DNA from 2 places in the Streptomyces sp. NPDC002640 genome. Region 1 is predicted to be linked to the other one. Evidence: predicted binding sites of a transcription regulator. Region 1 holds the regulator's gene; the other holds the start of a gene.
What was found. Region 1 encodes HrcA, which represses chaperone genes, less so after heat shock. Its sites were predicted from a motif close to TTNGCACTCNGNNNNNCNGAGTGCNAA; they were not measured.
Positions count from the first base shown of each region.

Region 1 (14,214 bases):
TGCTCGGGGACCTGGAACCCCCGGCCCAGCGGGCGCTCGCCGCCTCACCCCTCCTCGCGGAGCGGGGCGGCGTGGACGTCCTCAAGGTCGCCCACCACGGATCGGCCCACCAGGACCCGGAATTGACGCGCCGTCTGGCTCCGCGGCTGGCGCTCATCAGCTGCGGCCGCGACAACCCGTACGGCCATCCCGCCCCGTCCACCGTGGCGGCGCTGGAGGCGGGCGGAGCGCGGGTGCTGCGCACCGACCGGGACGGGGCGCTGGCCGTCACCGGCCGGAGCGGCGCGCTGCGGGTCGCCGCGTCCGGACCGACGTGACCGGCAGTCCCATGGCCGGCAACGCCATGGCCGGCAACCTCGGGTAACACAAAGTGGCTCTTCTACGCAACCTTCACGCCACGAACATTTTTGCTCAGAAGGCATCGATAGTGATCGAATGTTTCTGTCACGCGGAAATAACGAACAGGGGTGTCACCGATCATGATCGGTCGTTGGTTGAGCAGCCGGAGGACTACGACGGCGGACGCCGGACCGCTGGCGGGGCTGCGGATACCCGCCCGGGCCGGCGTGGTGGCCGGCCGGGTGCTCGACCTGGTGGACGACGTCGTCCCGCACGTGGAGTTCACCCTGACCGACGCGCACGGCCGCAAGGCGGTGCGCGGCGGCACCGACCCGTTCGGCAGCTTCGTCGCCACGGTGCCGCCCGGCGAGTACACGGTCGCGGTGTCCGCCGAGGGGTTCCTGCCCCACCGTTCGTCGGTCCTCGTGGTGGAGGGGGAGCTGGCCTCCCTGGGCGACATCCGGCTGCAGCTGGCGCCGCCGCCGGAACTTCCGGGGCCCGGTGACTGGGAGATCGACCCGAGCCACACCACCATCGGCTTCACCGCCCGCCACATCGGGCTGGCGCGGGTCCACGGCCGGTTCGACAACTTCGCGGGCGCCCTGCGGATAGGCGGGCGCATGGAGGAGTCGGCCATGCACGTGGTGATCGACGCGACCTCCATCAACACCAACGTCCGGATGCGCGACGACCACCTGCGCTCCGCCGACTTCCTGGACGTCGCCAACTACCCCACGCTGGAGTTCTACGGCGACCGCTTCGTGCACCAGGGCGGTGGCCGCTGGAACGTGGTCGGCGCGCTCTCGCTGCACGGGGTCACCCGCACCGTCACCCTGGAGACCGAGTACCTGGGCGTCGGCACCGGCCTGGAGGGGGAGACCCGCGCCGCCTGCCGGGCCACCACCGAGCTGCACCGCGACGACTTCACGGTCAGCTGGCAGGCCATGGTCGCCCGCGGGATCGCGGTGGTCGGCCCCAGCATCCGGATCGACCTGGACGTACAGATCGTCCCCAAGGCTGAGGGCTGAGCTCTGAGGGCCGAGCGCTGAGGGCTGAGGGCGGGGGCGGCACGGGGGGCCGGTGGGGCGTGTCGCAAAATGTCGGCGTGAACGATGTGAGACATGTGCTGGTGCTGCCCGACCGCGAGGCCGCGGAGGAGGCGGCCGAGGTGCTCGGCGAGCGGTTCGGCGTCGACGAGGAACCGCGGATCGTGCGGGACGCGCTCGCCGGCGAGGACGACGCCGAGGACGCCCAGTGGCTGGTCGTGCTGGCCGACGAGGACGAGGAGCTGGACCCCGCCGCCCTGGACGCGTTCGCCGCCGAGTGGGACGGCTGGCGCGAGGAGCCCTGACCGGACCCCGGCCGGGCTGTCGGCGGCGCGTGGGATGCTGGAGCCGATGGCCAGGAAAACAGCTCACGACGATCTCCTCGCGCCGGTCACCCTGGCCGTGGGCCAGGAGGACCTGCTCCTCGACCGCGCCGTGCGGGAGGTCGTCGCGGCGGCCCGCGCCGCCGACGCGGACACCGACGTCCGCGACCTCACGCCGGACCAGCTCCAGCCCGGCACCCTCGCCGAGCTGACCAGTCCCTCGCTCTTCGCCGAGCGGAAGGTCGTGGTCGTCCGCAACGCGCAGGACCTCTCCGCCGACACCGTCAAGGACGTCAAGGCGTACCTCGGCTCGCCCGCGGAGGAGATCACCCTGGTGCTGGTCCACGCGGGCGGTGCCAAGGGCAAGGGGCTGCTGGACGCGGCCCGCAAGGCGGGGGCCCGCGAGGTCGCCTGCCCGAAGATGACCAAGCCGGGCGACCGGCTGGCCTTCGTCCGCGGCGAGTTCCGTGCCGCCGGGCGGTCCGTCACCCCCGAGGCCTGCCAGGCGCTGGTCGACGCCCTCGGCAGCGACCTCAGGGAGCTGGCCTCCGCAGCCTCCCAGCTGGTCGCCGACATCGACGGCACGATCGACGAGGAGGTCGTGGGCCGGTACTACACCGGCCGCGCCGAGGCCTCCAGCTTCACCGTCGCCGACCGGGCCGTCGAGGGCAAGGCCGCCGAGGCGCTCGAGGCGCTGAGGTGGTCGCTGTCCACGGGCGTCGCGCCGGTGCTGATCACCAGCGCGCTGGCCCAGGGGGTGCGGGGCATCGGCAAGCTGCTCTCCGCGCGCGGCGGCCGCCCGGCCGACCTGGCGCGCGAGCTGGGTATGCCGCCGTGGAAGGTGGACGTCGTCAAGCGGCAGGCCCGGACCTGGTCCCAGGACGCGGTGTCCGTGGCGCTGCGGGCCGTCGCCGACGCGGACGCGGCCGTGAAGGGAGCGGGGGACGACCCCGCCTACGCCCTCGAGAAGGCGGTACACGTCATCGCCCGCGCCGCCCGCCCCCAGGCCCCCCGCCCGTAACCGGTAGCCACCGGAGCATCGGCAGCCTCCGAAGCCTCGGCTGCCCCTGGAGCAACTGAACGGCGGCGGGGCCGCAGCGGGGCGTTCCGAACGTCCCCTCTGCGACCCCGCCGCCGTGGTGCGGGCGGGTCAGGCCTCGCGGGCGCCCTCGTACATCTCCTCGATGAGGTGGGCGTACTCCCGCTCGACCACCGGCCGCTTCAGCTTCAGGCTCGGGGTGATCTCGCCGTGCTCCACGTCCAGGTCGCGCGGCAGGAGCCGGAACTTCTTGATCGTCTGCCACCGCTGCAGGCCCGCGTTGAGCCGCTGCACGTAGCCGTCGACCATGGCCACCGTCTCCGCGTGGGCGACGACCTCCGCGTAGGACCTGCCGGCCAGCCCGTTCTCCGCGGCCCAGCCCATCAGGGCGGCCTCCTCCAGGGCGATCAGCGCCGTGCAGTAGTTGCGGTCGGCGCCGTGCACCAGGATGTTGGAGACGTACGGGCAGATCGCCTTGAACTGGCCCTCGACCTCGGCCGGGGCGACGTACTTGCCGCCGGAGGTCTTGATCAGGTCCTTCTTGCGGTCGGTGATCCGCAGGTACCCGTCGGTGGAGAGCTCGCCGATGTCGCCGGTGTGGAACCAGCCGTCCTCCTCCAGGACCTCGGCGGTCTTGTCCGGCAGGTTGTGGTAGCCCTGCATGATGCCGGGGCCGCGCAGCAGGATCTCGCCGTCGTCGGCGATCCGGACCTCGGTGCCGGGCAGCGGCTTGCCGACGGTGCCGGTGCGGTAGGCCTCGCCCGGGTTCACGAACGACGCGGCCGAGGACTCGGTGAGGCCGTAGCCCTCGAGGACGTGCACGCCGGCGCCGGCGAAGAAGTACCCGATCTCCGGGGCCAGGGCCGCCGAGCCGGAGACGCAGGCGCGCAGGTTGCCGCCGAAGGCCTCGCGGATCTTCTTGTAGACCAGCAGGTCGGCGACCTCGTGCTTGAGCGAGAGCACGAACGGCGCGGTGGCGTTGCCGGTGCGGCGGTAGTTCTCCTGGCTGACCTTGGCGTACTCGCGGGCCACCTCGGCCGCCCAGCGGAAGATCTTGTACTTGGCCCCGCCGCCCGCCCGGGCCTTGGCGGCCACACCGTTGTAGACCTTCTCGAAGATGCGCGGGACCGCCGCCATGTACGTCGGCCGCACCACCGGCAGGTTCTCGATGATCCGGTCCACGCGCCCGTCGACCGCGGTGACGTGACCCGTCTCGACCTGGCTGGAGAGCAGCACCTTGCCGAAGACGTGCGCCAGCGGCAGCCACAGGTACTGCACGTCGTCCGTGGTGACCAGGCCGGTCGCGGCGATCGCCTTCGCCATGTAGGCCCAGTTGTCGTGCGGCAGGCGCACGCCCTTGGGGCGGCCGGTGGTGCCGGAGGTGTAGATCAGGGTGGCGAGCTGGTCCTTGGTGATCGCGGAGATCCGCTCCTTGATCGCCTCGGGGGACTTCTCCAGCAGCGCGGCGCCGCGGCGCTCGAGGTCCTCCAGCGTCAGGACCGTGTCGTCGGTCTCCACGCCCTGGGCGTCGACCACCACGATGTGGGTGAGCGAGGGCAGCTCCGCCTTCTTCTCCAGCGCCTTGGCGACCTGCGAGGCGTCCTCGGCGATCAGCACCTTGCTGTCCGAGTCGGAGAGGATGAACGCCGACTCCTCGGCGTTGGTCGACGGGTAGACCGTGGTGGTGGCCGCGCCCGCGCAGAGGATGCCGAGGTCCGCCAGGATCCACTCCACACGGGTGGCCGAGGCCAGCGCCACCCGCTCCTCCGGGGCCACGCCCAGGTCGATCAGGCCGGCCGCGATGCCGAAGACACGGTCCGCGGCCTGCTTCCAGGTGAGCGACCGCCACTCGTCGGGGCCCTGCCCGGCGGGCGACGGCACCGGGTAGCGGTACGCCTCCGCCTCCGGCGTGGCCTCCACGCGCTCCAGGAAGAGGTTCGCCACACTCGGCGGACGGTTATCGATCTGGGTCTGTACGTCGCTCACGACATCCTCCGGGGCCCGCGGCAGTGCGTGCGGCCGGCTCGGCCACTACTGACGGCTGCTGGTGCGGCTGGCTGGTTTGCGGCTGGCTTGGTGGTCGGGCTGGCTGGTATCGCGCCCGCAAGGGCCTCGCGTGTCCCTGCTTTCAACGTATTAACTCGCGAGTAACTGACGAGCAGGCATCAGGGTAAGGGCCGACCCGGCGGTATGTAAGAGGCTACGGGCAGGCATTTGCGCAGTTCTTCCGGCTGGGGGACGCCGAAGGGGCCCGCCGTGATCACACGACGGGCCCCTCCGGTGACGCCGGGCCGGCGCATCGGCCGGTTCCGGCCTACTTCTTGCCCTTGCCCGAGGACGCGCTGTCGTCGCTGGACAGCACCGCGATGAAGGCCTCCTGGGGGACCTCCACGGACCCCACCATCTTCATCCGCTTCTTGCCCTCCTTCTGCTTCTCCAGCAGCTTCCGCTTACGCGAGATGTCACCGCCGTAGCACTTGGCGAGGACGTCCTTGCGGATGGCGCGGATCGTCTCGCGGGCGATCACCCGGGAGCCGACGGCGGCCTGGATCGGCACCTCGAACGCCTGCCGCGGGATCAGCTCGCGCAGCTTGGCGACCAGCCGCACGCCGTACGCGTACGCGGCGTCCTTGTGGGTGATCGCCGAGAAGGCGTCGACCTTGTCGCCGTGCAGCAGGATGTCCACCTTGACCAGGCTGGACGTCTGCTCGCCGGTGGGCTCGTAGTCCAGCGAGGCGTAGCCGCGGGTCTTGGACTTCAGCTGGTCGAAGAAGTCGAAGACGATCTCCGCGAGGGGCAGCGTGTAGCGGATCTCGACGCGGTCCTCGGAGAGGTAGTCCATGCCGAGCAGCGTGCCGCGACGGGTCTGGCACAGCTCCATGATCGCGCCGATGAACTCCGACGGCGCGAGGATCGTGGCCCGCACGACCGGCTCGTACACGTCGTTGATCTTGCCCTCGGGGAACTCGCTCGGGTTGGTGACGACGTGCTCGCCGCCGTCCTCCATGACCACCCGGTAGACCACGTTCGGGGCGGTGGCGATCAGGTCGAGGCCGAACTCCCGCTCCAGGCGCTCCCGGATCACGTCCAGGTGCAGCAGGCCCAGGAAGCCCACGCGGAAGCCGAAGCCCAGGGCCGCGGACGTCTCCGGCTCGTAGACCAGGGCCGCGTCGTTGAGCTGCAGCTTGTCCAGCGCGTCGCGCAGCAGCGGGTAGTCCGAGCCGTCCAGCGGGTACAGGCCCGAGAACACCATCGGCTTCGGGTCCTTGTAGCCGCCCAGCGCCTCGGTGGCGCCCTTGTTCAGGGTCGTGACGGTGTCACCGACCTTGGACTGGCGGACGTCCTTCACGCCGGTGATCAGGTAGCCCACCTCGCCGACGCCGAGGCCGTCGGCCGGCAGCATCTCGGGCGAGTTGGTGCCGATCTCCAGCAGTTCGTGGGTGGCGCCCGTCGACATCATCCGGATGCGCTCGCGCTTGTTGAGCTGGCCGTCGATGACACGGACGTAGGTGACCACGCCGCGGTAGGAGTCGTAGACCGAGTCGAAGATCATCGCGCGGGCCGGGGCGTCCTTGACGCCGACCGGTGCGGGGATCCGCTCCACGACCCGGTCCAGCAGGTCCTCGACGCCCATGCCGGTCTTGGCCGAGACCTTCAGCACGTCCGAGGGGTCGCAGCCGATCAGGTTGGCGAGCTCCTCGGAGAACTTCTCGGGCTGCGCGGCCGGCAGGTCGATCTTGTTCAGCACGGGGATGATCGCGAGGTCGTTCTCCATCGCCAGGTAGAGGTTGGCGAGGGTCTGGGCCTCGATGCCCTGGGCGGCGTCGACGAGCAGGATGGTGCCCTCGCAGGCCGCCAGGGACCGGGACACCTCGTAGGTGAAGTCGACGTGCCCGGGGGTGTCGATCATGTTCAGGATGTGCGTCGTGCCCTGCTGGTCCCCGGTGTTCGGGGCCCACGGCAGACGCACCGCCTGGGACTTGATCGTGATGCCGCGCTCACGCTCGATGTCCATGCGGTCGAGGTACTGGGCGCGCATCTGCCGCTGCTCGACGACGCCGGTGAGCTGGAGCATCCGGTCGGCGAGCGTGGACTTGCCGTGGTCGATGTGCGCGATGATGCAGAAGTTGCGGATCAGAGCCGGGTCGGTACGGCTCGGCTCGGGCACATTGTTAGGGGTCGCGGGCACGCAGGGTCCTGTCTCTTGAGGCGCCTTATGCCTCGGGTCGGATCTGTACGCAGCCTCCATCGTCCCACGGTCCGGCCCCTGTGACGGGTTTGGGCCGCTCCACGGGCGACTGCTAGCCTGGGTCGCTGTGTCTCCATGCCCTGTGCCCGGGCTCGTCCCGGGTCCGGTGCGGGGAGGCTCACCCAAGAAAATCACACGGCCCCCGGGGTCCGCCCCGTGTGCCAAGAACCTGAAAAGGCTCCTTCGTGGCGAACATCAAGTCCCAGATCAAGCGGAACAAGACCAACGAGAAGGCCCGGCTGCGCAACAAGGCCGTCAAGTCCTCTCTGAAGACCGCGATCCGCAAGGCCCGCGAGGCCGCCGCCGCGGGTGACGTCGAGAAGGCGACCGAGTACCAGCGCGCCGCTGCGCGTCAGCTGGACAAGGCCGTCTCCAAGGGCGTCATCCACAAGAACCAGGCCGCCAACAAGAAGTCGGCGCTTGCTTCCAAGGTCGCCGGCCTCCAGGGCTGAATCGCCTCGGTCCGTTTGTGATCTGAACGACTGAACGACCGCCGGCAGGACCCAGAGCGGGCCCTCTCTCATCCGCTCCCGGCCGGCACCCAGGGTCCGTACGCGGCCTGCGTTCGCCACGCGGGTACGGACCCGGCACCCTTTTCAGCGCCCCGGCCCCCGAGCCGCCTTCCCCAGGCGGTCCGGAGGCCGGGGCGTTCGGTCTTCCCGGGACCCGGTCCGGTCCGCCCGGGCCCCCGGCTCGGTCTTCCCGGGACGCCGTGGCGGTGGGGGACAATGGACCCCATGCCTTCCGCTCTTCCCGACGGCGAACCCGTCCCCTCCGACGGCTCGCTGCCGGCCTCCGCCCTCGAGGGCGCCGCCGCGCGCCCCCTCGGGTTCTACCTGCACGTCCCGTACTGCGCGACCCGCTGCGGGTACTGCGACTTCAACACCTACACCGCCACCGAGCTGCGCGGCAGCGGCGGCGTGCTGGCCTCCCGCGACAACTACGCGGACACCCTCGCCGAGGAGGTCCGCCTGGCCCGCAAGGTGCTCGGCGACGACCCCCGCCCGGTGCGCACCGTCTTCGTCGGCGGCGGCACGCCCACGCTGCTGGCCGCCGGCGACCTGGTGCGGATGCTGGACGCGGTCCGCCAGGAGTTCGGCCTCGCCGAGGACGCGGAGGTCACCACCGAGGCCAACCCGGAGTCCGTCGGCCCGGAGTACCTGGCCGAGCTGCGCGCCGGCGGCTACAACCGGATGTCCTTCGGCATGCAGTCCGCCCGGCCCCACGTGCTGCGGATCCTGGACCGCACCCACACCCCCGGCCGCCCCGAGGAGTGCGTCGCCGAGGCCCGCGCGGCCGGCTTCGACCACGTCAACCTCGACCTGATCTACGGCACCCCGGGCGAGACGGACGACGACTGGCGCGCCTCGCTGGAGGCCGCGCTCGGCGCCGGGCCCGACCACGTCTCGGCGTACGCGCTGATCGTCGAGGAGGGCACCGGGCTGGCCCGCCGCATCAAGCGCGGCGAGGTCCCCATGACCGACGACGACGTGCACGCCGACCGGTACCTGATCGCCGAGGAGATGCTGTCGGCGGCCGGGTTCGACTGGTACGAGGTCTCCAACTGGGCGACCTCCGACGCGGCCCGCTGCCTGCACAACGAGCTGTACTGGCGCGGCGCCGACTGGTGGGGCGCCGGACCCGGCGCGCACAGCCACGTCGGGGGCGTGCGGTGGTGGAACGTGAAGCACCCCGGTGCCTACGCGGCGGCGCTCGCCGAGGGGCGCTCGCCGGGGGCGGGGCGCGAACTGCTCTCCGCCGAGGACCGGCGCGTCGAGCGGATCCTGCTGGAGCTGCGGCTGGTGGACGGCGTCCCGCTGGACCTCCTGCGCCCGGCCGGCCGCGCCGCCGCCGACCGCGCCCTCGCGGACGGCCTGCTGCGCGAGGAGTCCTACGCCGCCGGCCGCGCCGCGCTGACCCTCCGGGGTCGCCTCCTGGCCGACGCGGTGGTGCGGGACCTGGTGGACTGAGCGGCCTCGCCACGGACGGGCCGCGTGCCCGGCGGGGTCAGGCCCCGGCCGGGGCCGTGACGAAGTCGATGAGTTCCTCGACGCGGCCCAGGAGCTCCGGTTCGAGGTCCTTCCAGTCGTGGACGCGGGAGAGGATGTGGCGCCAGGCGGCGCCGGTGTTCTCGGGCCAGCCGAGGGCGCGGCAGACACCGGTCTTCCAGTCCTGGCCGCGCGGGACCACGGGCCAGGCGTCGATGCCCAGGGCGGACGGCTTCACCGCCTCCCAGATGTCGATGTACGGGTGGCCGACGACCAGCGCGTGCTCGCTGGTGACCGCCTCCGCGATGCGCCACTCCTTGGAGCCGGGCACCAGGTGGTCCACCAGCACGCCCAGACGCGCGTCGGGGCCCGGGGCGAACTCGGCGACCACGGCGGGCAGGTCGTCCACGCCCTCCAGGTACTCCACGACCACGCCCTCGATCCGCAGGTCGTCGCCCCACACCTTCTCGACCAGTTCGGCGTCGTGCCGGCCCTCGACGTAGATCCGGCCCGCGCGGGCCACGCGGGCCCGGGCGCCGGGGACGGCCACCGAGCCCGAGGCGGTGCGCGAGGGGCGGCGCGGGGCGCCCGCCGCGGCGCGGACCAGGGTCACCGGGCGGCCCTCCAGGAGGAAGGCGGCCGGGGCCAGCGGGAAGACGCGGTGCTTGCCGTGCCGGTCCTCCAGGGTCACCGTGCCGGCCTCGCAGCCGACGACGGCGCCGCAGAACCCGGTGGCCGGGTCCTCCACGACCAGACCGGGTTCGGCCGGCACCTCGGGCACCGGCTTCGGCTTCTTCCACGGCGGCGTGAGGTCGGCGGAGTACTGGCGCATTCGGCCGACGATAGGAGAAATCCCGACCGGTGGGTACACGACACGCCCTCGCGCCGCCTCACCAGGCCGTGCCGTTTCAGCAGGCCGTCGCCTCACCAGGCCGTGCCGCCTCAGCAGGCCGTTGCCTCACCAGGCCGTGCCGAACCTCCGGGACAGTTCCTCGCGCTGCCGCCGCACGAACGCGGCGTCCACCACGGCCCCGTGCCCCGGCACGTACAGCGCGTCCTCGCCGCCCAGCTCCAGCAGCCGGGTGAGCGCCGCCGCCCAGCGTGAGGGCACCGCGTCCGGGCCGGCCTGCGGGGCGCCGGACTCCTCGACCAGGTCGCCGCAGAACACCACCGGCCGCGGTCCGGGCACCAGCACCGCGAGGTCGTAGGCGGTGTGCCCCGGCCCCACGTTGGCCAGCAGCGGCCGGACGCCGCCGCCCAGGTCCAGCACGTGGTCGTCGTGCACCTCGTGCCCCGGCGCGGTCAGCAGCTCCAGCGCGCCGTCCGCCGCCTCCGCGGTCAGCCCGTTGGCCACCGCGTCGGACCGCAGCGCGTCCCGCCCGTCGTCCGAGGTGAGCGGCGCGCCCGCGCCCACCGCCGCGAACACCTCCGCCCCGGCGAAGACGCAGGTGCCCAGCACGTGGTCGAAGTGCGGGTGGGTGAGCGCCACATGGGTCACCCGCCGCCCGGTGCCCCGCCCGGCGCCCTCCGGACCGGGGGCCGGCTGTCCCGCCCGCAGCAGCTCCTCGGCCTCCTGGCGGATCCGGGTGCCTTCCGCCACACTCGAACCGGCGTCCACCAGCAACGCCCCCTCGGCACCCGCCACCAGACCCACCGTGCAGTCCCACACCGGCAGCCGCAGCCGCCCCACTCCGGGGGCCAGCGGCTCCCAGCCGAGGTCTTCCCACCCACCAGGGGCTTCCCAGGTCACGCTCATGGGGCGACGCTATCGGGACCGCACGGCGACCGCCCTTGCCCGCGCCGTACCCCCCGGCCGTACACTGGCTGAGGACGACTGGCACTCGCGAAGGCAGAGTGCCAGTCGACGCAAGGGGCAGAAGCGGTGAGGCGGAGCCGACATCCGGAGGTGTGCGCGGTGCTGAGTGAACGCAGGCTGCAGGTGTTGCGCGCCATCGTCCAGGACTACGTCGGGACCGAGGAGCCGGTGGGCTCCAAGGCCCTCACCGAGCGGCACAACCTCGGTGTGTCCCCCGCGACGGTGCGCAACGACATGTCCGCGCTGGAGGAGGAGGGCTACATCGCCCAGCCCCACACCAGCGCGGGGCGGATCCCCACGGACAAGGGCTACCGGCTCTTCGTCGACCGGCTGGCCGACGTGAAGCCGATGACCCAGCCCGAGCGGCGGGCCATCCAGAACTTCCTGGACGGCGCCGTCGACCTCGACGACGTGGTGGCCCGCACGGTGCGGCTGCTGGCGCAGCTGACCCGCCAGGTCGCGGTTGTCCAGTATCCGTCGCTCACGCGTTCGGCGGTGCGGCATGTCGAGCTGCTGGCGCTCGCGCCGGCCCGGGTGATGCTGGTGCTGATCACCGACACCGGCCGGGTCGAGCAGCGCATGATCGACTGCCCCGCCCCGATCGGCGAGAACACCCTCGCCGACCTCCGCGCCCGGCTCAACAGCCGGACCACGGGACGCCGGTTCACCGACGTCCCGCAGCTGGTGCAGGACCTGCCGGAGGCCTTCGACCCGGAGGACCGCGGCACGGTCTCCTCGGTGCTCTCCACCCTGCTGGAGACGCTCGTCGAGCGGACCGAGGAGCGGCTGATGATCGGCGGCACCGCCAACCTGACCCGTTTCACACATGACTTTCCCCTCACCATCCAGCCCGTCCTGGAGGCCCTCGAGGAGCAGGTCGTGCTCCTCAAACTCCTTGGCGAGGCGAAGGATTCGGCCATGACCGTCCGTATCGGTCATGAGAACGAGTACGAGGGGCTCAACTCCACGTCCGTCGTGTCGGTGGGCTACGGTTCGGGCGGCGAGGCAGTCGCCAAGCTCGGCGTGGTCGGACCGACCCGCATGGATTACCCGGGAACGATGGGAGCAGTACGCGCAGTGGCACGGTACGTCGGACAGATCCTGGCGGAGTCGTAAGTGGCCACGGACTACTACGCCGTACTCGGCGTGCGCCGCGACGCGTCCCAGGACGAGATCAAGAAGGCGTTCCGGAGGCTCGCGCGCGAGCTGCACCCGGACGTCAATCCCGATCCGAAGACGCAGGAGCGGTTCAAGGAGATCAACGCCGCCTACGAGGTGCTCTCGGACCCGCAGAAGAAGCAGGTCTACGACCTCGGCGGCGACCCGCTCTCCCAGGCCGGCGGCGCCGGCGCGGGCGCGGGCGGCTTCGGGGCCGGCGGCTTCGGCAACTTCTCCGACATCATGGACGCCTTCTTCGGCACGGCCTCGCAGCGCGGACCGCGCTCGCGGACCCGCCGCGGCCAGGACGCCATGATCCGGCTGGACGTCGAGCTCACCGAGGCGGCCTTCGGGACCACCAAGGAACTCCAGGTCGACACGGCCGTGGTGTGCAACACCTGCCACGGCGAGGGCGCCGCGCCGGGCACCTCCGCGCAGACCTGTGACATGTGCCGCGGCCGCGGCGAGGTGTCCCAGGTGACGCGGTCGTTCCTCGGCCAGGTCATGACCTCGCGGCCCTGCCCGCAGTGCCAGGGCTTCGGCACGGTCGTGCCCAACCCGTGCCCCGAGTGCGCGGGCGACGGGCGGGTCCGGTCGCGCCGGACGCTGACCGTGAAGATCCCGGCCGGCGTGGACAACGGCACCCGGATCCAGCTCGCCGGCGAGGGCGAGGTCGGCCCGGGCGGCGGCCCGGCGGGCGACCTGTACGTCGAGATCCACGAGCTGCCGCACGAGACGTTCCAGCGGCGCGGGGACGACCTGCACTGCACGGTGACCATCCCGATGACGGCGGCGGCGCTCGGCACCAAGGTGCCGCTGGAGACGCTCGACGGGCACGAGGAGGTCGACATCCGGCCGGGCACCCAGTCCGGGCAGTCGATCCCGCTGCACGGGCGCGGCGTCACCCACCTGCGCGGCGGCGGACGCGGTGACCTCATCGTCCACGTCGAGGTGCTGACGCCGACCAAGCTGGACCCGGAGCAGGAGCGGGTGCTGCGCGAGCTGGCCAAGCTGCGCGGCGAGGAGCGGCCCACCGGGCAGTTCCAGCCCGGCCAGCAGGGACTGTTCTCCCGTCTCAAGGACGCGTTCAACGGGCGCTGAGGCGCCCCACCGGGAGCCGCCGCGGACCTCGTGCCGTGGCGGCTCCCGGTATTTCCAGCCCCCGTCGTACCTTTCCGACCGCCCACCCCGTTCCACCGCACCTGGAGGCGCCGTGACCGCCCCCGTCTTCGTCGTCGACGAGCTCGTCCCCGGCGGGCCCACGTTCCTGCTGGAGGGGCCCGAGGGCCGGCACGCCGTGTCCGTGAAGCGCCTCCAGCCCGGCGAGGCGGTGGTGCTCACCGACGGCCGGGGGCGCTTCACCGAGGGCGTCGTCCAGGCAGCGGAGGGCAAGGACCGGCTGCTCGTCGGCCAGCTCACCGAGGTGCGGGAGGAGCCGGCGCCGAGCCCGCGGATCACCGTCGTGCAGGCGCTGCCCAAGGGCGACCGGGGCGAGCTGGCCGTGGAGACCATGACCGAGACCGGGGTGGACGCGATCGTCCCCTGGGCGGCGGCGCGGTGCATCACGCAGTGGCGCGGTGAGCGGGGGGCCAAGGCGCTGGGCAAGTGGCGGGCCACGGCGCGGGAGGCCGGCAAGCAGTCGCGGCGGACCCGGTTCCCCGAGGTCGCGGAGCTCGCCAACGGCAAGTGGGTCGCGGAGCTGCTCGCCGGGGCGGACTTCGCGGCGGTGCTGCACGAGGACCGGGAGTACCCCGGGGAGCCGCTGGCGACGGCGGCCCTCCCGGCGGAGGGGGAGATCGTGCTGGTCGTCGGCCCCGAGGGCGGGGTCTCGCCGCAGGAGCTGGAGCTGTTCGCGGAGGCGGGGGCGGGGGCCTACCGGCTGGGGCGGAGCGTGCTGCGGACCTCCACGGCGGGGACGGCCGCGGTCGCCCTCCTCCTCGGCCGCACGGGACGCTGGTCCTAGCGGTCCCGCGGTCCTGGCGGTCCCGTGCCGTCCGCGCGGGCGTGCCGTACGCACCGCGGGCAAACGTGCCGCCGGGCGGCACGGGTGCGGGAAACCCCTGTTGGGGAAGGAGCCCGGGTGCTTAGGCTGACGGGGTGACTGAGTCTGCCTCGACGCTCGCTCCCGCATACCTCCGCTTCCCGCACCTGCACGGCGACCTCGTCGCGTTCACCGCCGAGGACGACGTCTGGGTCGCCCCCCTCGACGGGGGCCGTGCCTGGCGGGTCAGTGCCGACAACGAGCCGGTGAACCAC
Region 1 is NZ_JBSFVZ010000015.1:95,828-110,041, reverse strand. Features, by position in the region: gene ACWD3O_RS20550 (ComEC/Rec2 family competence protein) at 1-317, shown strand, start outside; gene ACWD3O_RS20545 (YceI family protein) at 480-1,367, shown strand; gene ACWD3O_RS20540 (hypothetical protein) at 1,445-1,690, shown strand; gene holA (DNA polymerase III subunit delta) at 1,737-2,729, shown strand; gene ACWD3O_RS20530 (AMP-dependent synthetase/ligase) at 2,859-4,733, opposite strand; gene lepA (translation elongation factor 4) at 5,062-6,936, opposite strand; gene rpsT (30S ribosomal protein S20) at 7,182-7,448, shown strand; gene hemW (radical SAM family heme chaperone HemW) at 7,734-8,966, shown strand; gene ACWD3O_RS20510 (DUF3097 domain-containing protein) at 9,004-9,816, opposite strand; gene ACWD3O_RS20505 (MBL fold metallo-hydrolase) at 9,943-10,740, opposite strand; gene hrcA (heat-inducible transcriptional repressor HrcA) at 10,900-11,916, shown strand; gene dnaJ (molecular chaperone DnaJ) at 11,917-13,059, shown strand; gene ACWD3O_RS20490 (16S rRNA (uracil(1498)-N(3))-methyltransferase) at 13,172-13,921, shown strand.

Region 2 (14,214 bases), on a different contig from region 1:
CGACGCGGTCGGCGGCTGCGGTGTCACCGGCCAGCGCGGCGGCCACGGACCGGACCTGCTCGTAGCCGGTGAGGGCCAGGAAGGTCGGGGCGCGGCCGTAGGACTTGGCACCAATCAGGTAGAAGTTCCGCTCGGGGTGGGCCAGTTCGCGGTGGCCGTGCGGGTAGACCGTGCCGCAGGAGTGCTGGTTGGGGTCGATCAGCGGGGCCAGCTCGACCGGCGCCAGCAGCCGCTCGTCGAGGCGGAGGCGGATCTCGGAGAGGAACGACAGGTCCGGGCGGAGGCCGGTCAGCACGATCACCTCGTCGACCGGGTCGAGGCGGCGGCCGTCCTCGGCCACCAGGACGACGCGCCCCTCGCCGTCCCGCTCGACGGCGGCCGTGCGGAAGCCGGTGACGGCGTCGGCGTGCCCCTGGTCCACGGCGGCCTTGGCGGCGAGGCCAAGGGCGCCACGCGCGGGGAGCTGGTCGGCGGTGCCGCCGCCGAAGGTGGAGCCGGAGATGCCGCGTCGCAGGACCCAGGTGGTGTGCGTCCCCGCGCCGTCCTCCGCCGCGGCCAGATCGGCGAGGGCGGCCAACGCGGTGAACGCCGAGGCGCCGGAGCCGACGACCGCGGTGCGGCGCCCGGCGTGGCGGGCCCGCACGGCGGGGTCGGTCAGGTCGGGCACCCGGTAGGTCGTCCGGTCCGCGGCGGCCTTCTCCCCCGGGGCGGGCAGCCCGTCGCCGCCGGCCGGGCCCGGCAGCGTCCAGGAGCCGGAGGCGTCGATCACCGCGGCGGCGAGCAGCCGCTCCTCGCGGCCGTCGGCGTGGGTGACGCGCACGGTGAACGGCTGGGCCTCCCGGCCGGCGTCGACCACCCGGTCCCGCCCGACACGGGACACGCCGGTGACGGTGGCCCCGTAGCGGACCGCGTCCCCGAGGACGTCGGCCAGCGGCTGCAGGTATCGCTCGGCCCAGTCCCCGCCGGTGGGGTACGAGCCGGCGTCGGGGCGCGTCCAGCCGGTGGGGGCGAGGAGCTTCTCGGCCTCCGCGTCCACCAGTTCGCTCCAGGGGGAGAAGAGCCGCACGTGCGCCCACTCCCGCACCGCTGCCCCCGCGGTCCGCCCCGCCTCGAGCACCAGCGGGGTCAGCCCGCGCCCGGTCAGGTGCGCGGCGGCGGCCAGGCCGACGGGCCCGGCTCCGATGACGACGACGGGAAGCTGTACCTGCTCGGTCATGCCCACTCCTGGCCCGTGTATCGATGAACGTCGAACCCCTCGCCACCCAGCCTGACACCGACTTCGACATCCGTCAACATAGACACCCATCGAACTAGCGGAACTCATTCTCGTCCAGTTGACGATAAGAGGCCGTGCGCTATATCGTCATGTTGACGAAAACGGTTCGACGGCTGGAGCCCCTCATGGCTGACATCATCAAGCGCCTCGGCATGCGCCACCTGCGGGGAACCCCCACCGCGCACATCCGGCACCACCGTTCCGGACGGCTGGTGCACGAGGGGCCCGGCATCAGCTTCTGGTACCGGTCGCTGACCGCCGCCCTCTCCGAGGTACCGGTGGACGACCGTGAGCTGGCGATGACGTTCCACGCCCGCACCGCGGACTTCCAGGACGTCACGGTCCAGGCCACGGTCACCTACCGGATCGGTGACCCCGCGGTCGCCGCCGAGCGGCTGGACTTCTCCATCGACCCGGACACCGGCGTCTGGCGCGGCTCGCCCCTGGAGCAACTGTCCACGCTGCTCACCGAGTCGGCGCAGCAGCAGGTGCTGGACGTGATGGCACGCACCCCGCTGGAGCGGGCGCTCGCGGACGGCGTGGGGCTGGTGCGGGAGAGGGTCGCCGCCGGGCTGGCCGCCGAGCCGCGGCTGCCGGCGACGGGCATCGAGATCGTCACCGTGCGGGTGGTGGCGCTGCGGCCCGAGCCCGAGGTGGAACGGGCGCTGCGCACCCCGGCGCGGGAGCGGATCCAGCAGGAGGCGGACCGCGCCACGTACGAGCGGCGTGCGGTGGCCGTGGAGCGGGAGCGCACCATCGCCGAGAACGAACTGGCCAGCAAGATCGAACTGGCCCGGCGGGAGGAGCAGTTGGTCGACCAGCACGGCACCAACGCCCGCCGCCAGGCGGAGGAGCAGGCGGCCGCCGACGCGGTACGGGCCGAGGCCGAGGCGGCGCGCACGGTGCGTCTGGCGCAGGCCCAGGCCCAGGCGGAACGGGAGACCGGCGCGGCCAAGGCCGAGGCGCAGGCCGCCTGGCTGCGGGTGCACGCCGAGGTCGACGCCGGGACGCTGCGGGCCCTCACCGGCATGCAGCTCGCCCAGCACGTGCCCGACATCGCGAACCTCACCGTCTCGCCGGACGTCCTCACCGGGCTGCTCTCCAAGCTGGCCGGCACGCAGCCCTCGGGGCCGGCCGCATGAGCCTCGCACCGCGCGCCGTGGTGGTGCACCGGGCCACCGAGTACGAGGAGCTGGTGGCCCGGCACGGCACCCACGGTCAGGCCGCGTTCTTCCTCGCCTCCCGCGGCCGGAACATCGACGAGGTCGCCGACCGTCACGCCCGCAACCACCGGGCGCTGGCAGAGGTGGCCGCGGCGGTGCCGCTGACCTGGCGGCAGGCGCGGGTGGAGCGGCGGGACGTGGACCGGTTCCTGTTCGCGCCGGAGGACGTGGTGGTCGTGGTCGGGCAGGACGGCCTGGTCGCCAACGTCGCCAAGTACCTGTCGGGGCAGCCGGTGATCGGCGTCGACACGGACCCGGGCCGCAACCCCGGTGTCCTGGTCCGGCACCGTCCCGACGCCGCGGGCCGGCTGCTGCGTCACGCGGCGCGGCCGTCGGCGCGGGCCGACGAGCTCACCATGGTGGAGGCGGTGGCGGACGACACGCAGCGGCTGACCGCCCTCAACGAGATCTACCTCGGCGCCCCCGGCCACCGCACCGCCCGCTACCGCCTGGGCCTCGACGCCCCCTCCCCCTCCGTGGAGTCGCAGGCGTCCTCCGGGGTCCTGGTCGGCACGGGCACGGGGGCGACGGGCTGGATCCGCTCCGTGTGGCAGGAACGCCCGGAGCCCGGCCGGCTCGCTCTCCCCGCCCCGACCGAGGACCGGCTCCTCTGGTACGTCCGCGAGGCCTGGCCCTCGCCGGGCACCGGCACCTCACTCGTCGCCGGCGAACTGACCGCCCGCGCCCGCCTCTCCCTCACCGTGGAGTCCGAGCACCTGGTGGCCTTCGGCGACGGCATGGAGGACGACGCCCTCGCCCTCACCTGGGGCCAGACCGTCCGCATCGGCGTCTGCGAGGACCGCCTGCGGCTGGTGTGAACACTTGGCAGGGCCCCCGCCCCACGTCAGGACTTCGGCACCGGGGGCGGATCGGCGGGGAGCACAGGCCCGTTTTCGCAGCCCACCTCGTCCACCATCACCCGTGCCGCGTGCAGGAGGTGCCGCAGGTGCTCCTCGTCGGTCGTGTCTTGCAGCAATTCGTCCCTGAAAAGCCCTTCAAGCGGCACCTGGGTTTCCTGCCCTTCGACAGTACCGGGAATTCGGCACCCGACTCGGACAACGTACTGGTCCCCCAGAGCCTTGCTCCGCAGGACTCCGAGTCGGACATCGTCGTTGACCGGCAGGTTCTCCACCGAATCGATCGGCTCTCCCGCAATCCACGACTGGTGCAGTTCCGAGATCGAGGGCCCGAACTCGATCGAAAAGGCGTCCCTATGGGGAACCTGGTCCTTGCGGACAAAACGGCAGAGCTCCAGGGTGGACAAGGTGCCGTCGGCGCTCGGACGCCATTCTTTGGCGATTCTTCTGAATCGGTCGACCGCGTCCGCTGTCGGCTCGTCGATCGTGATCCCGGTCCGGCCGGCCCCGGCATCACGCACCCAGGCAAGACCTTCCTCGCCGAGGAGCTTCTCACAGGTCTCCGGCGGTGCGGAGTTGGCGGTTCCCGCTGAGGACGCAGGTCTGTCAACCCCCTCCGGAGAACAGGAAGACAGTCCGGCAAGCAGTGCGGCGCACACAACAGCCCTCATGCTCCACAACTTCATCAATGACCCCTGACATTGTCTGTGTCGACCTCACTCATGCCATCGTTGTAGTAAGTCTTGGCATTGGCGATCAGTTGGTCCTTTTCGACCTGGCTCATACTCCCGCTGTCCATCAGGTTGTTGAGCGGAATCATGGCACTGTGCCTGCCCATGTCGAGTACGGTTCCAGTCTTCTCCACGGCCTCCTTGGTGTTGTCGTACTCGTTGTCGCGGAGCCATTCCGCGGTCTGGAGCCCTGACCATGTAGTGACAGCCCCACCTGCCGTTTCCAGGACCACCGGAATGATCAGGGCGCCTGGACCAGTCACAATCGACAGAGAGGAGCCCACACCCACCACGCTTCCCACGGCTGCCTCCACGGCGAAGTCCCGCCACGCGGCCTGCTCCTCGAGCATGACCTGCTGCTTCTCCTTTTCGTCGGCCATCTCTCGACCCAGTGCTTCCATTCGCGCTTCGTCGAGAATGCCGTGGACGCCAACGCCGACCAGGGCAGCCGCTTTCGCCGAGTCCAGGTCGTCGGGGTGTGAGGCTATGACACTGCTCCCGTACAACTGCTGCGCGGCGGACAACGAGTTATACGCGTCAGGATCAGCGGCGAGGGCGCCCAGGAAGTCGGCTGCCATCCCTCCTGGGATATCTCCCAGCCGGTACTTCTCCGCATGGAAGCGCAGTTCCCGTGCGGCATGGTCACCAGTGCCACCCCAGTCGGCCATCGAGTAGTTCAAGGTGTCCAAATGACCGACGGCGATCCTGGTCAAACTAGGCGTGATCCCCTCATGCTTCTCCACCGCGTCGGAGGTGCCATATGCCTCGATGACCTGCCGGAACAGAGCCAGTCGTTCATCTCGCGCGCGGATGTCGTCCGGGTCCTTCAGCGGCGGGGTCTGCGGGTCCAACTGGTCATGGGGGTAGCCCAGGGTCGCCGACTCCAGTGCGTGGCCCAGGTTGTCGAAGCCGTCGGTGTTCCCGGGCCACTTGCGGCCATGCTCCTCGTGGCCGACGAGGTACTCGAAGTTGCTGATCCGCTCGTCGTCCTTGCCGGTCTCCTGGTTGAAGAAGTCGAGTGAGGCCTCGGGGTTGTGGCCGAGGGCTTCGAGGAAGCCGGACATCGGGTCGTTGGGGTTCTTCTTGTCGTCCGGGTAATTGAGGGTGACACCGCTGAGCCAGGGTTCGCCGGATCCCCGGAACTTCTCGCGCTCGTGGGTGATGAGCGCTGTGCCGTAATCGTGGAGGAACTCGTCCTCGAAACGGCCCTTCTGCATCAGGCTGCTCATCACCTGGAAGCCTGTGGGCCCGATGGGAAGATCACCGGCGAGCTGCCGGGGGCCTGCGGCGATCAGGTCCTTCTTCCACTGCTCGACCGCCGGGCTGTCCCCGTACGAGGCGTTGGCGAGGGCCATGCTGAGGTTGTCCTGCAGCTTCGCCAGGAGCTTGGGGCGGTCCTTGTTCTCCGGCCCGTCGTTGTCGGCGATCTCCCGCCACATCATCAACGTCTGGTCCGCGCCGATGCCGGTGAAGAACGCCTCGGTGAAGCCGGGGTTGTCGCGGTGGAGGACGAGCGACCGGTTGAACGCCTCGAGTTGCTCGTCGCTCCAGCGCTTGTACTCGCCGGAGAGGATGTCCTTCTTCCACTTCTCGGCCTGCGCCTGCCCCTGCCGCATGTCGGCTTCCTTGAGGCTGCCCGCGCCCGCCCCGGAGAAGTCGTGCTGGTCCTTCATGATGGCGCGCAGGGCGTCCTTGGCGATGCGGTCGGTCTCGGTGGCCTCCCACAGGATGCGGGTGACTCGCTGCTTGGCGACCTCCATCTCCTCCTTCGAGGGCCTGACCACACCGGTCACCTCGCTGGGGGCGCTGGGACTGTTGTAGGTGATCGTGCCGTTGCCGGTGACGCCGATGTTCCGGCGGCCCAGCTCGGTGATCGCCGTGTCCAGGCTCTCCTTGTGCTTCGCCATCTGCGACGCGAGGTCGCTCAGAATGCCCAGGACGTCCTTCGCCTCCGCGGCCGCGTCGTCGAACTGTTTGGCCGTCCTGGTGACGAACTCCCGGGAGACGGTCGCGTTGACGCCTTCCCAGTCGGCGGCCTTGGCCTTGCTCTCCAGGTCGCGGGCGCTCACGTCACCGCTGCCGCCCGTGGCGAGTTTGGTGAGCTTGTCCGCCATGACTCGCCAGTCCGCGACGGCCTTGTCGAGATTGCCGAGGCGGAGGTGTCGGAGTTCCTCGACCGTCAGCGTCGCGATGTCCGCCATTCGCTGTCCCCCGTGCGTGTCACTTGATGTAGTCGGAGATCTTCGACAGCGGCTGCAGGTCGGCACCCGCGGCCCCGACGCCGCTTCCGGCCGCTTCGTCGTCGCCGCCGTGCTGTGAGCTGGTGAAGCTCAGGTGGTTGCGGATGTGGGAGCACGCGTCCAGCAGGACATGCAGCTTGGTGCTCCACACCTCGGCGAGTCGCAGCACCTGGTGGCCCGAGGCGAGGCCGTCGTTGGAAAGGCTCGTGCCTGCCGAGAACGTGGCGGGCCGCGCATGGTCCCCGTCCACCTGGAGACGTTGTCTCAGGTCGTCGGCGAGCCCGCCGAGGGCGCGGAGCTGCTGATGCCGGACCTTGAGGTCGGGGCCGCCGGAGCCTTGGGCGGCGGGAAGCTGGTTGAGCCGCATTCCGCCCGCCGTGGCCGCGGATGCTGTCGCATCCTTTTTCAGCTGCTCCCACTCGTTCCAGGTCATGCCGTCCCCCGTACCTCCCGTGATCCCGCCCGTACCGGCCGGTGCCACCAGTCGTACCAAGCACATCCGGTCGTTTCAGGGCGCTATGGCGATCCGGCCTGAACCTGTCCGTGGGTCGGCGCGCCTCCACGGCACGTCCACCGCCGACGGCGCTGGTGGAAGGCCCTGCCGAGGATCACCCGGGCGGGCGGGTCGGCGGGGCGGGGATGGCGTGACTCGTACGGGTGAAGCGGACGCGGGGGCCGGCACGGAAGGACGGTGGACGCGCCGAGGCCCGGCGTCCCGCGGAGTGCGGGAGGCCGGGCCTCGGGGTGGTACGGGCGGAGCGGGGTGGGTCAGTGGGCGTGACCGTGGCCGTGGCCGTGGCCGCCCGCCGCCGGCTCCTCCTCTTCCTTCTTCTCGACGACCAGGGTCTCGGTCGTGAGGAGCAGGGAGGCGATGGAGGCGGCGTTCTCCAGGGCGGAGCGGGTGACCTTGACCGGGTCGATGACGCCGGACTTGACCAGGTCGCCGTACTCGCCGGTGGCGGCGTTGTAGCCCTGGCCCTTCTCCATCTCCTTGACCTTGGAGACGATGACGTAGCCCTCGAGGCCGGCGTTCTCGGCGATCCAGCGCAGCGGCTCGACGACCGCGTTGCGGACCACGGCGACACCGGTGGCCTCGTCGCCGGACTTGTCGAGGTTGCCCTCGAGGATCTTGGCGGCGTGGACCAGCGCGGAGCCACCACCGGAGACGATGCCCTCCTCGACCGCGGCGCGGGTCGCGGAGATGGCGTCCTCCAGACGGTGCTTCTTCTCCTTCAGCTCCACCTCGGTGGCGGCGCCGACCTTGATCACGCACACGCCGCCGGCCAGCTTGGCGAGGCGCTCCTGGAGCTTCTCGCGGTCCCAGTCGGAGTCCGTGGTGTCGATCTCGGCCTTGATCTGCGCGACGCGGCCCTGCACATCCTCGGAGGAGCCGGCGCCGTCGACGATGGTGGTGTCGTCCTTGGTGACGGTCACGCGGCGGGCGGAGCCGAGCACCTCGAGGCCGACCTGGTCGAGCTTGAGGCCGACCTCCTCGGCGATGACCTGGGCGCCCGTGAGGACGGCCATGTCCTGCAGCATCGCCTTGCGGCGGTCACCGAAGCCGGGGGCCTTGACCGCGACGGCGTTGAACGTGCCGCGGATCTTGTTGACCACGAGGGTCGACAGGGCCTCGCCCTCGACGTCCTCGGCGATGATCAGCAGCGGCTTCGAGGCGTTGGTCTGGATGATCTTCTCGAGCAGCGGCAGGAGGTCCTGGATGGAGGAGATCTTGCCCTGGTTGATCAGGATGTACGGGTCCTCGAGGACCGCCTCCATGCGCTCCTGGTCCGTCACGAAGTACGGGGACAGGTAGCCCTTGTCGAAGGCCATGCCCTCGGTGAAGTCCAGCTCCAGACCGAAGGTGTTGGACTCCTCGACGGTGATGACACCGTCCTTGCCGACCTTGTCCATCGCCTCGGCGATGAGCTCGCCGACCTGCTTGTCCTGGGCGGACAGGGCGGCGACGGCGGCGATGTCGGACTTCTCGTCGATCGGACGGGCGGTGGCGAGGAGGTCCTCGGACACGGCCTTGACCGCGGCGTCGATGCCCTTCTTCAGGGCGGCCGGGGAGGCGCCGGCGGCGACGTTGCGCAGACCCTCGCGGACCAGCGCCTGGGCGAGCACGGTCGCGGTGGTCGTACCGTCACCGGCGATGTCGTTGGTCTTGGTCGCGACCTCCTTCACCAGCTGGGCGCCGAGGTTCTCGTACGGGTCCTCGATCTCCACCTCACGGGCGATGGTGACGCCGTCGTTGGTGATGGTCGGGGCGCCGAACTTCTTGTCGATGACGACGTTGCGGCCCTTGGGGCCGATCGTCACCTTGACCGTGTCGGCCAGCTTGTTGACGCCGCGCTCGAGGGCGCGACGGGCGTCCTCGTCGAACTTCAGGATCTTCGCCATGGGAGCGGTTCAGCCCTCTCGGGAGAAATGCGGTGTATCGCCGGTGTGTCTGAGCGGTACGAAGTCTTGGAAAGCGAACTGCGCCCCGGCGCCCGGCTTATGGCGCGGGGGCCCGGGGCGCAGCTCGGTGCTTCTGGTGCTTCTGGGAAGCGGGGTGAAATTACTTCTCGATGACCGCGAGGACGTCGCGGGACGAGAGGACGAGGTACTCCTCGCCGTTGTACTTCACCTCGGTGCCGCCGTACTTGCTGTAGAGCACGATGTCGCCGACCTTGACGTCGAGCGGCAGGCGCTCGCCGTTCTCGAAGCGACCCGGGCCCACGGCCAGGATGACGCCCTCCTGGGGCTTCTCCTTGGCGGTGTCCGGAATGACCAGGCCAGAGGCCGTGGTCTGCTCGGCGTCCAGCGGCTGGACCACGATGCGGTCCTCGAGCGGCTTGATGGCAACCTTGGAGCTGGCGGTCGTCACGATCCGACCTCCCCCTTCGGAGATCTCACGGGGTTAACTGTCTGAGGTGGCGACCAGGTCGATCCGTCGTCGCGGGTGCCGGACCTGCCCGTCGCTTGTTGGCACTCACCTGGGGCGAGTGCCAAGGCTGAGACTATGACCGGGGTTAGCACTCGGTCAAGCGGAGTGCCAATTTCTCGGCGGGTTGCGTGGAAACGGCGGTGCGGAGGGGGCGTTCCCGGCCCCCGCCCCGCGCGCGCCGCCCCGCCCGCCGCCCCGCGCACCGCACGCCGCGCGCCGCCTCTGGGGCTCGCCCCGAGCCCGCCCCGAGCCCGCCGCGCGGCCCGCGGCGGCCGACGGGGAGAATGGGACGGTGAGTGAGACCGTGGCCGCGTTCGCGGCGCTGCTGAGCCCCGAGGGCCGCGCCCTCCTCGACGAGGTGCGCGACGTCGCCCCCGGCGGGGAACTCGCCGCCGCCACCCGGCTGCGCCGGACCCACTCCCCCGAGCTGGTGTCGGCCGCCCTCACCCAGGCCCGCCTGCGCGCCCGCGCCGCCGCGAAGTTCGGCCCGGACGACGCCCGGCGGATGTTCTTCACCCCCAACGGCGTCGAGCAGTCCACCCGCGCCTCGGTGGCCGCCCACCGTGCCGAACGGTTCGCCGCCCTCGGCGTCCGGTCCGTCGCCGACCTCTGCGGCGGCATCGGCGGCGACGCCCTCGCGCTGGCCCGGGCCGGCATCCGCGTGCTGGCCGTCGACCGGGACCCGCTGACCGCCGCCGTGGCCCGGGCCAACGCCGAGGCGCTGGGCCTGGCGGACCTGATCGAGGTGCGGGAGGCCGACGTCACCGAGGTGGACACCGCCCCCTTCGACGCCGTGTTCGTCGACCCGGCGCGCCGCGGCGGACGGGGGCGGATCTTCGACCCCGAGGCCTACTCCCCGCCGCTGTCCTGGGCGGTGGGGGCCGCCCGCGGCGCCTCCCGGGCCGCCGCGCTGAAGGTGGCCCCGGGCATCCCGCACGAGGCGGTGCCCGAGGACGCCGAGGCGGAGTGGATCTCGGACGGCGGCGACGTCAAGGAGGCCGTCCTCTGGTTCGGGGAGGCGGCCCGCCCCGGCGGGGTGTGCGCAACGCTGCTGCCCGGCCCCCGGCGGCTGCTCGGCCGGGGCCTGCCGGACCCGGCGGTCCGCCCCGTCGGGCGGTACCTGTACGAGCCGGACGGGGCGGTCATCCGCGCCCACCTGGTCGCCGAGGTGGCCGAGGAGGTCGGCGGCGGGCTGATCGACGGGACCATCGCCTTCGTCACCTCCGACGAACTCCGCCCCACCCCGTACGCCACCGGGTACGAGATCACCGACGCGCTCCCCTTCAACGTGAAGAAGCTCAAGGCGCTGCTGCGGGAACGCGAGGTCGGCACGCTCACCGTGAAGAAGCGCGGCTCGGCGGTCGAGCCGGAGGAGCTCCGCCGCAAGGCGCTCCCCAAGCCGCAGGGGCGTGCCGCGGTCACGGTCTTCCTGACCCGCGCCGCGGGCGCCCCGGTGATGCTCCTGGGACAGCCGCTGCCGCGCTGACGCCGGCGCCCGGGCGGGCACCGCACGCGCCCGCCGCCCCCGGCAGCCGCCCGGTCGGCCTGGCACCGGTCACCCGTCACCCATCACGGGTCACCGGCCACCGGCCACCGGCGGAGAAACGTTACTGCGGCGCTGTCCCGGGCGCGGAGGGCGACCGGGTCGAGGCCCCGGACGGCGACCGGGTCGAGGGCCCGTACGACGGCCCTGCCGGGGTCGCGGACGCCCCCGGCCCCGAGGGCTCCGGCACGACGGCGGGCGCCCCCGGGAGCAGGGAAGCCCACAGCTCCCCCGCCTCCGGCTCGTCGGGCACCACCCGGTTCCGGTCGAACGGCGCGGGCACCACCGGGAGGGTCACCGTCCGGACGGACGCGGGGGTGAGACCGCTCAGGCTGCGCGCGAACCCCGCGAGTTCCTCCAGCGAGTCCAGCCCGGTGTCGGCGGTCAGGCCGGAGGTGGCCGCGTCCGCCACCTGGTACAGCCGCACCGGGTCGGTCAGGAGGTCGGCCCGCTCGACCTGTTCCATCAGTGCCCTGACCAGCTGCTGCTGCAGGCCTATCCGCCCCAGGTCGCTGCCGTCCCCGACGCCGTGGCGGGTGCGGGCCAGGGCCAACGCGTCCTCGCCGTACAGGTGGTGGACCCCGGCGTCGACGTGCAGGTGGCTCAGGTCGTCGTCGATGGGCTCGGCGAGCTCGACCGTGACGCCGCCCAACGCGTCGACCAGGTTCGCGAACCCGGCGAAGTCGACCTCCAGGTAGTGGTCCATCGGCACGCCCGACAGGGCTTCCACGGTCTTCACCGCGCAGACCGGACCCCCCACCGCGTAGGCGCTGTTGAACATCACCCCCTGGGCCGCCGCCGTGGTGCCGCCGTCCGGCAGCGGACAGGCCGGACGGGTCACCAGGGTGTCACGCGGTATGGAGACCACCGTCGCGGAGGTCCGCCCCTCCGCCAGGTGCACCACCATCGCGGTGTCCGCCCGGGCGCTGCCCGGGCTGCCGCCGCCCAGGCGCCGGTTCTCCTCGCCGTCGCGCGAGTCGGAGCCCAGCAGCAGGATGTTCAGCGCCCCGCCGCCGCCCTCCGCCGAGCCCTGCGACGCCCCCGCGGACTGCATCGGCATGCCCACCGGCGCGTGCGGCCGGTCGTCACCCAGCGCCGCGTCGATGTCGACACTGCGGATGTTGCCGTCCAGGTGCCAGTAGGCCCAGCCGCCCCCCACGGCGGCGAGCACCAGCACTCCCCCGAGCGTGTACCGGACGGCCCTGACCCAGCGCCTGTTCGGCGTCCGGGCGGCGGCTCCCCGGCCACGCTCCCCGCTCCCCTTGGTCCCCTCGTTCTCGCTCACGAGCCTGAACATAAGTCCGAATAGGCCCGGTACGGAACCTTCCGCCGGAGAAGCCGGGGGGACCGCCTTCGAAAGTTTCGAAGGAAATCGGCGACTCAGGAACCCCCGCCGGGCGGCGGAGCGGTGCTGCTGCGCACCACGAGACTGGTCGCGAGCTCCATCCGCGCGCCCGCCGACGGCTTTTCCTCGCGCCCGAGTTCGAGAACCATCCGGGTGGCCGCCTCCGCCATCTCGGTCAGCGGCTGCCGGACGGTGGTCAGCGGCGGGCCCACCCAGCGGGCCACCGGCAGATCGTCGAACCCGACCACGCTCAGGTCGTCGGGGATCCGCAGCCCCAGTTCGCGCGCGGCCTCGTACAGGCCCAGCGCCTGGAGGTCGTTGCCCGCGAAGACGGCCGTCGGCCGGTTCTCGCGGCGCAGCAGGTCGAGGCCGAGCCGGTAGCCCGCCTCGTGGTGGAAGTCGCCGTCCAGGATCAGACCGGGGTCCACGGCCAGCCCGGCCGTCTCCAGGGCGGCGCGGTAGCCGTCCACGCGGGCGCGAGCGCACATCATCCGGGTGGGGCCGCTGATCGCGCCGATCCGGGTGTGGCCCAGCTCCACCAGGTGCCGGGTGGCGGACAGCCCGCCCTGCCAGTTGGTGGCGCCCACCGAGGGGACCTCCGCGCCGGGGTCTCCGGCCGGGTCCATCACCACGAACGGGATGGACCGGCTGGTGAGCAGGGTCCGCTGACTCTCGTCCAGCCCCGACAGCACGAGGATCACGCCGTGCGGCCGGCGGGCCGCCACCTGGTCCGCCCAACTCCCGCCGGGCGTATGGCGTCCGGCGCTCTCGGAGAGCACCACGCTCAGCCCGGCACGCCGCGCCGCCCGCTCCACGCCGCGGATGACCTCCATGGCCCAGGCGCTCTCCAGCTCGTGGAAGACGAGCTCGACGAGCGGGGACCGGGAGGCGTCCGCGCGGCGCCTGCGATAACCGTGGCTGCGCAGCAGGCGCTCCACCCGGGAGCGGGTCGCCGGAGCCACGTCGGCCCTGCCGTTGAGGACTTTCGAAACTGTCGGAGCGGACACACCGGCCGCCCGTGCGATCTCGGCAAGCGTCGCTGTGCGCCCTTGCCGGGGCACGGAGGGGGTTTCGGCGGATTCCGGAGTCGTCATGGTTCGGGATCGTATATCTGCGCAACCTCTTGACGAACCCCCCTGGCGCGCTTAGGTTCCCAAAACATTCGCGGCATCGATCGAAACCTTCGAAGGAAGTATCAAAGCATCTCCACCGGACGAGCCGTGAGCCGCAGAACGGGCAGCTCCGCGAACGCCCCGCCCCCGTCCCTTTTGCGGTCAACGACGACCGCTTCTTCCGAGGAGTACGAGTCCCATGGAGTCCTACAACAGGCGTTGGTTCCTGGGCGTCGGCGGCGCCACTCTGCTCACCGCCGGCCTCACCGCCTGCGGCTCGGACGGCAGCGGTGACACCGACAGCAAGGACGGGACACTCACGGCGTTCGTCTGGGGCGACGACGCCGCGCGGATCCAGGAGGCGGCGATCCAGCGCTTCAACGAGTCCGCCGCGGCGAAGAAGTCCGGCGCGACCATCAAGCTGCAGCGCATACCGGGCAGCGACTACACCGCCAAGCTGCGCACCGCGATGGGCTCGCCGAGCGCGCCCGACCTGTTCTTCAACTGGGGCGGCGGCTCGATCAAGGCGTACGTGGACGAGGACCAGATCATCGACCTCCACGACATCATCGAGTCCACGCCGGAGTTGAAGAACGGTTTCCTGCCCTCGGTCATCCAGTCCGGCGCCCTCGACGGCCGCCCGTACGGCATTCCGATGCGCGGCATGCAGCCCGTGCTGATGTTCTTCAACAAGAAGGTGTTCGCGCAGAACGGCATCGAGCCGCCCACCACCTGGGGCGGCATGCTCGACGTCAACCGGAGGCTCAAGGCCCGCGGGATCACGCCGTTCGCGCTGGGCGGCGCGGACAAGTGGACCGAGCTGATGTGGGTGGAGTACCTGGTGGACCGCATCGGCGGTCCCGAGGTCTTCCGCGCCATCCAGTCCGGCGACCCCGCCGGCTGGGGCGACCCGGCGGTCCTGCGGGCGGCCGAGGAGATCAAGGACCTGGTCGACGGC
Region 2 is NZ_JBSFVZ010000002.1:249,380-263,593, forward strand. Features, by position in the region: gene ACWD3O_RS03705 (NAD(P)-binding domain-containing protein) at 1-1,216, opposite strand, end outside; gene ACWD3O_RS03710 (SPFH domain-containing protein) at 1,402-2,418, shown strand; gene ACWD3O_RS03715 (hypothetical protein) at 2,415-3,317, shown strand; gene ACWD3O_RS03720 (hypothetical protein) at 3,344-3,877, opposite strand; gene ACWD3O_RS03725 (hypothetical protein) at 4,042-6,288, opposite strand; gene ACWD3O_RS03730 (hypothetical protein) at 6,308-6,760, opposite strand; gene groL (chaperonin GroEL) at 7,096-8,727, opposite strand; gene groES (co-chaperone GroES) at 8,888-9,196, opposite strand; gene ACWD3O_RS03745 (THUMP-like domain-containing protein) at 9,549-10,742, shown strand; gene ACWD3O_RS03750 (LCP family protein) at 10,864-12,096, opposite strand; gene ACWD3O_RS03755 (LacI family DNA-binding transcriptional regulator) at 12,180-13,238, opposite strand; gene ACWD3O_RS03760 (ABC transporter substrate-binding protein) at 13,456-14,214, shown strand, end outside.
Region 2: a site for HrcA is predicted at 9,342-9,368, ahead of groES (co-chaperone GroES). Genes of this name have one in related genera too.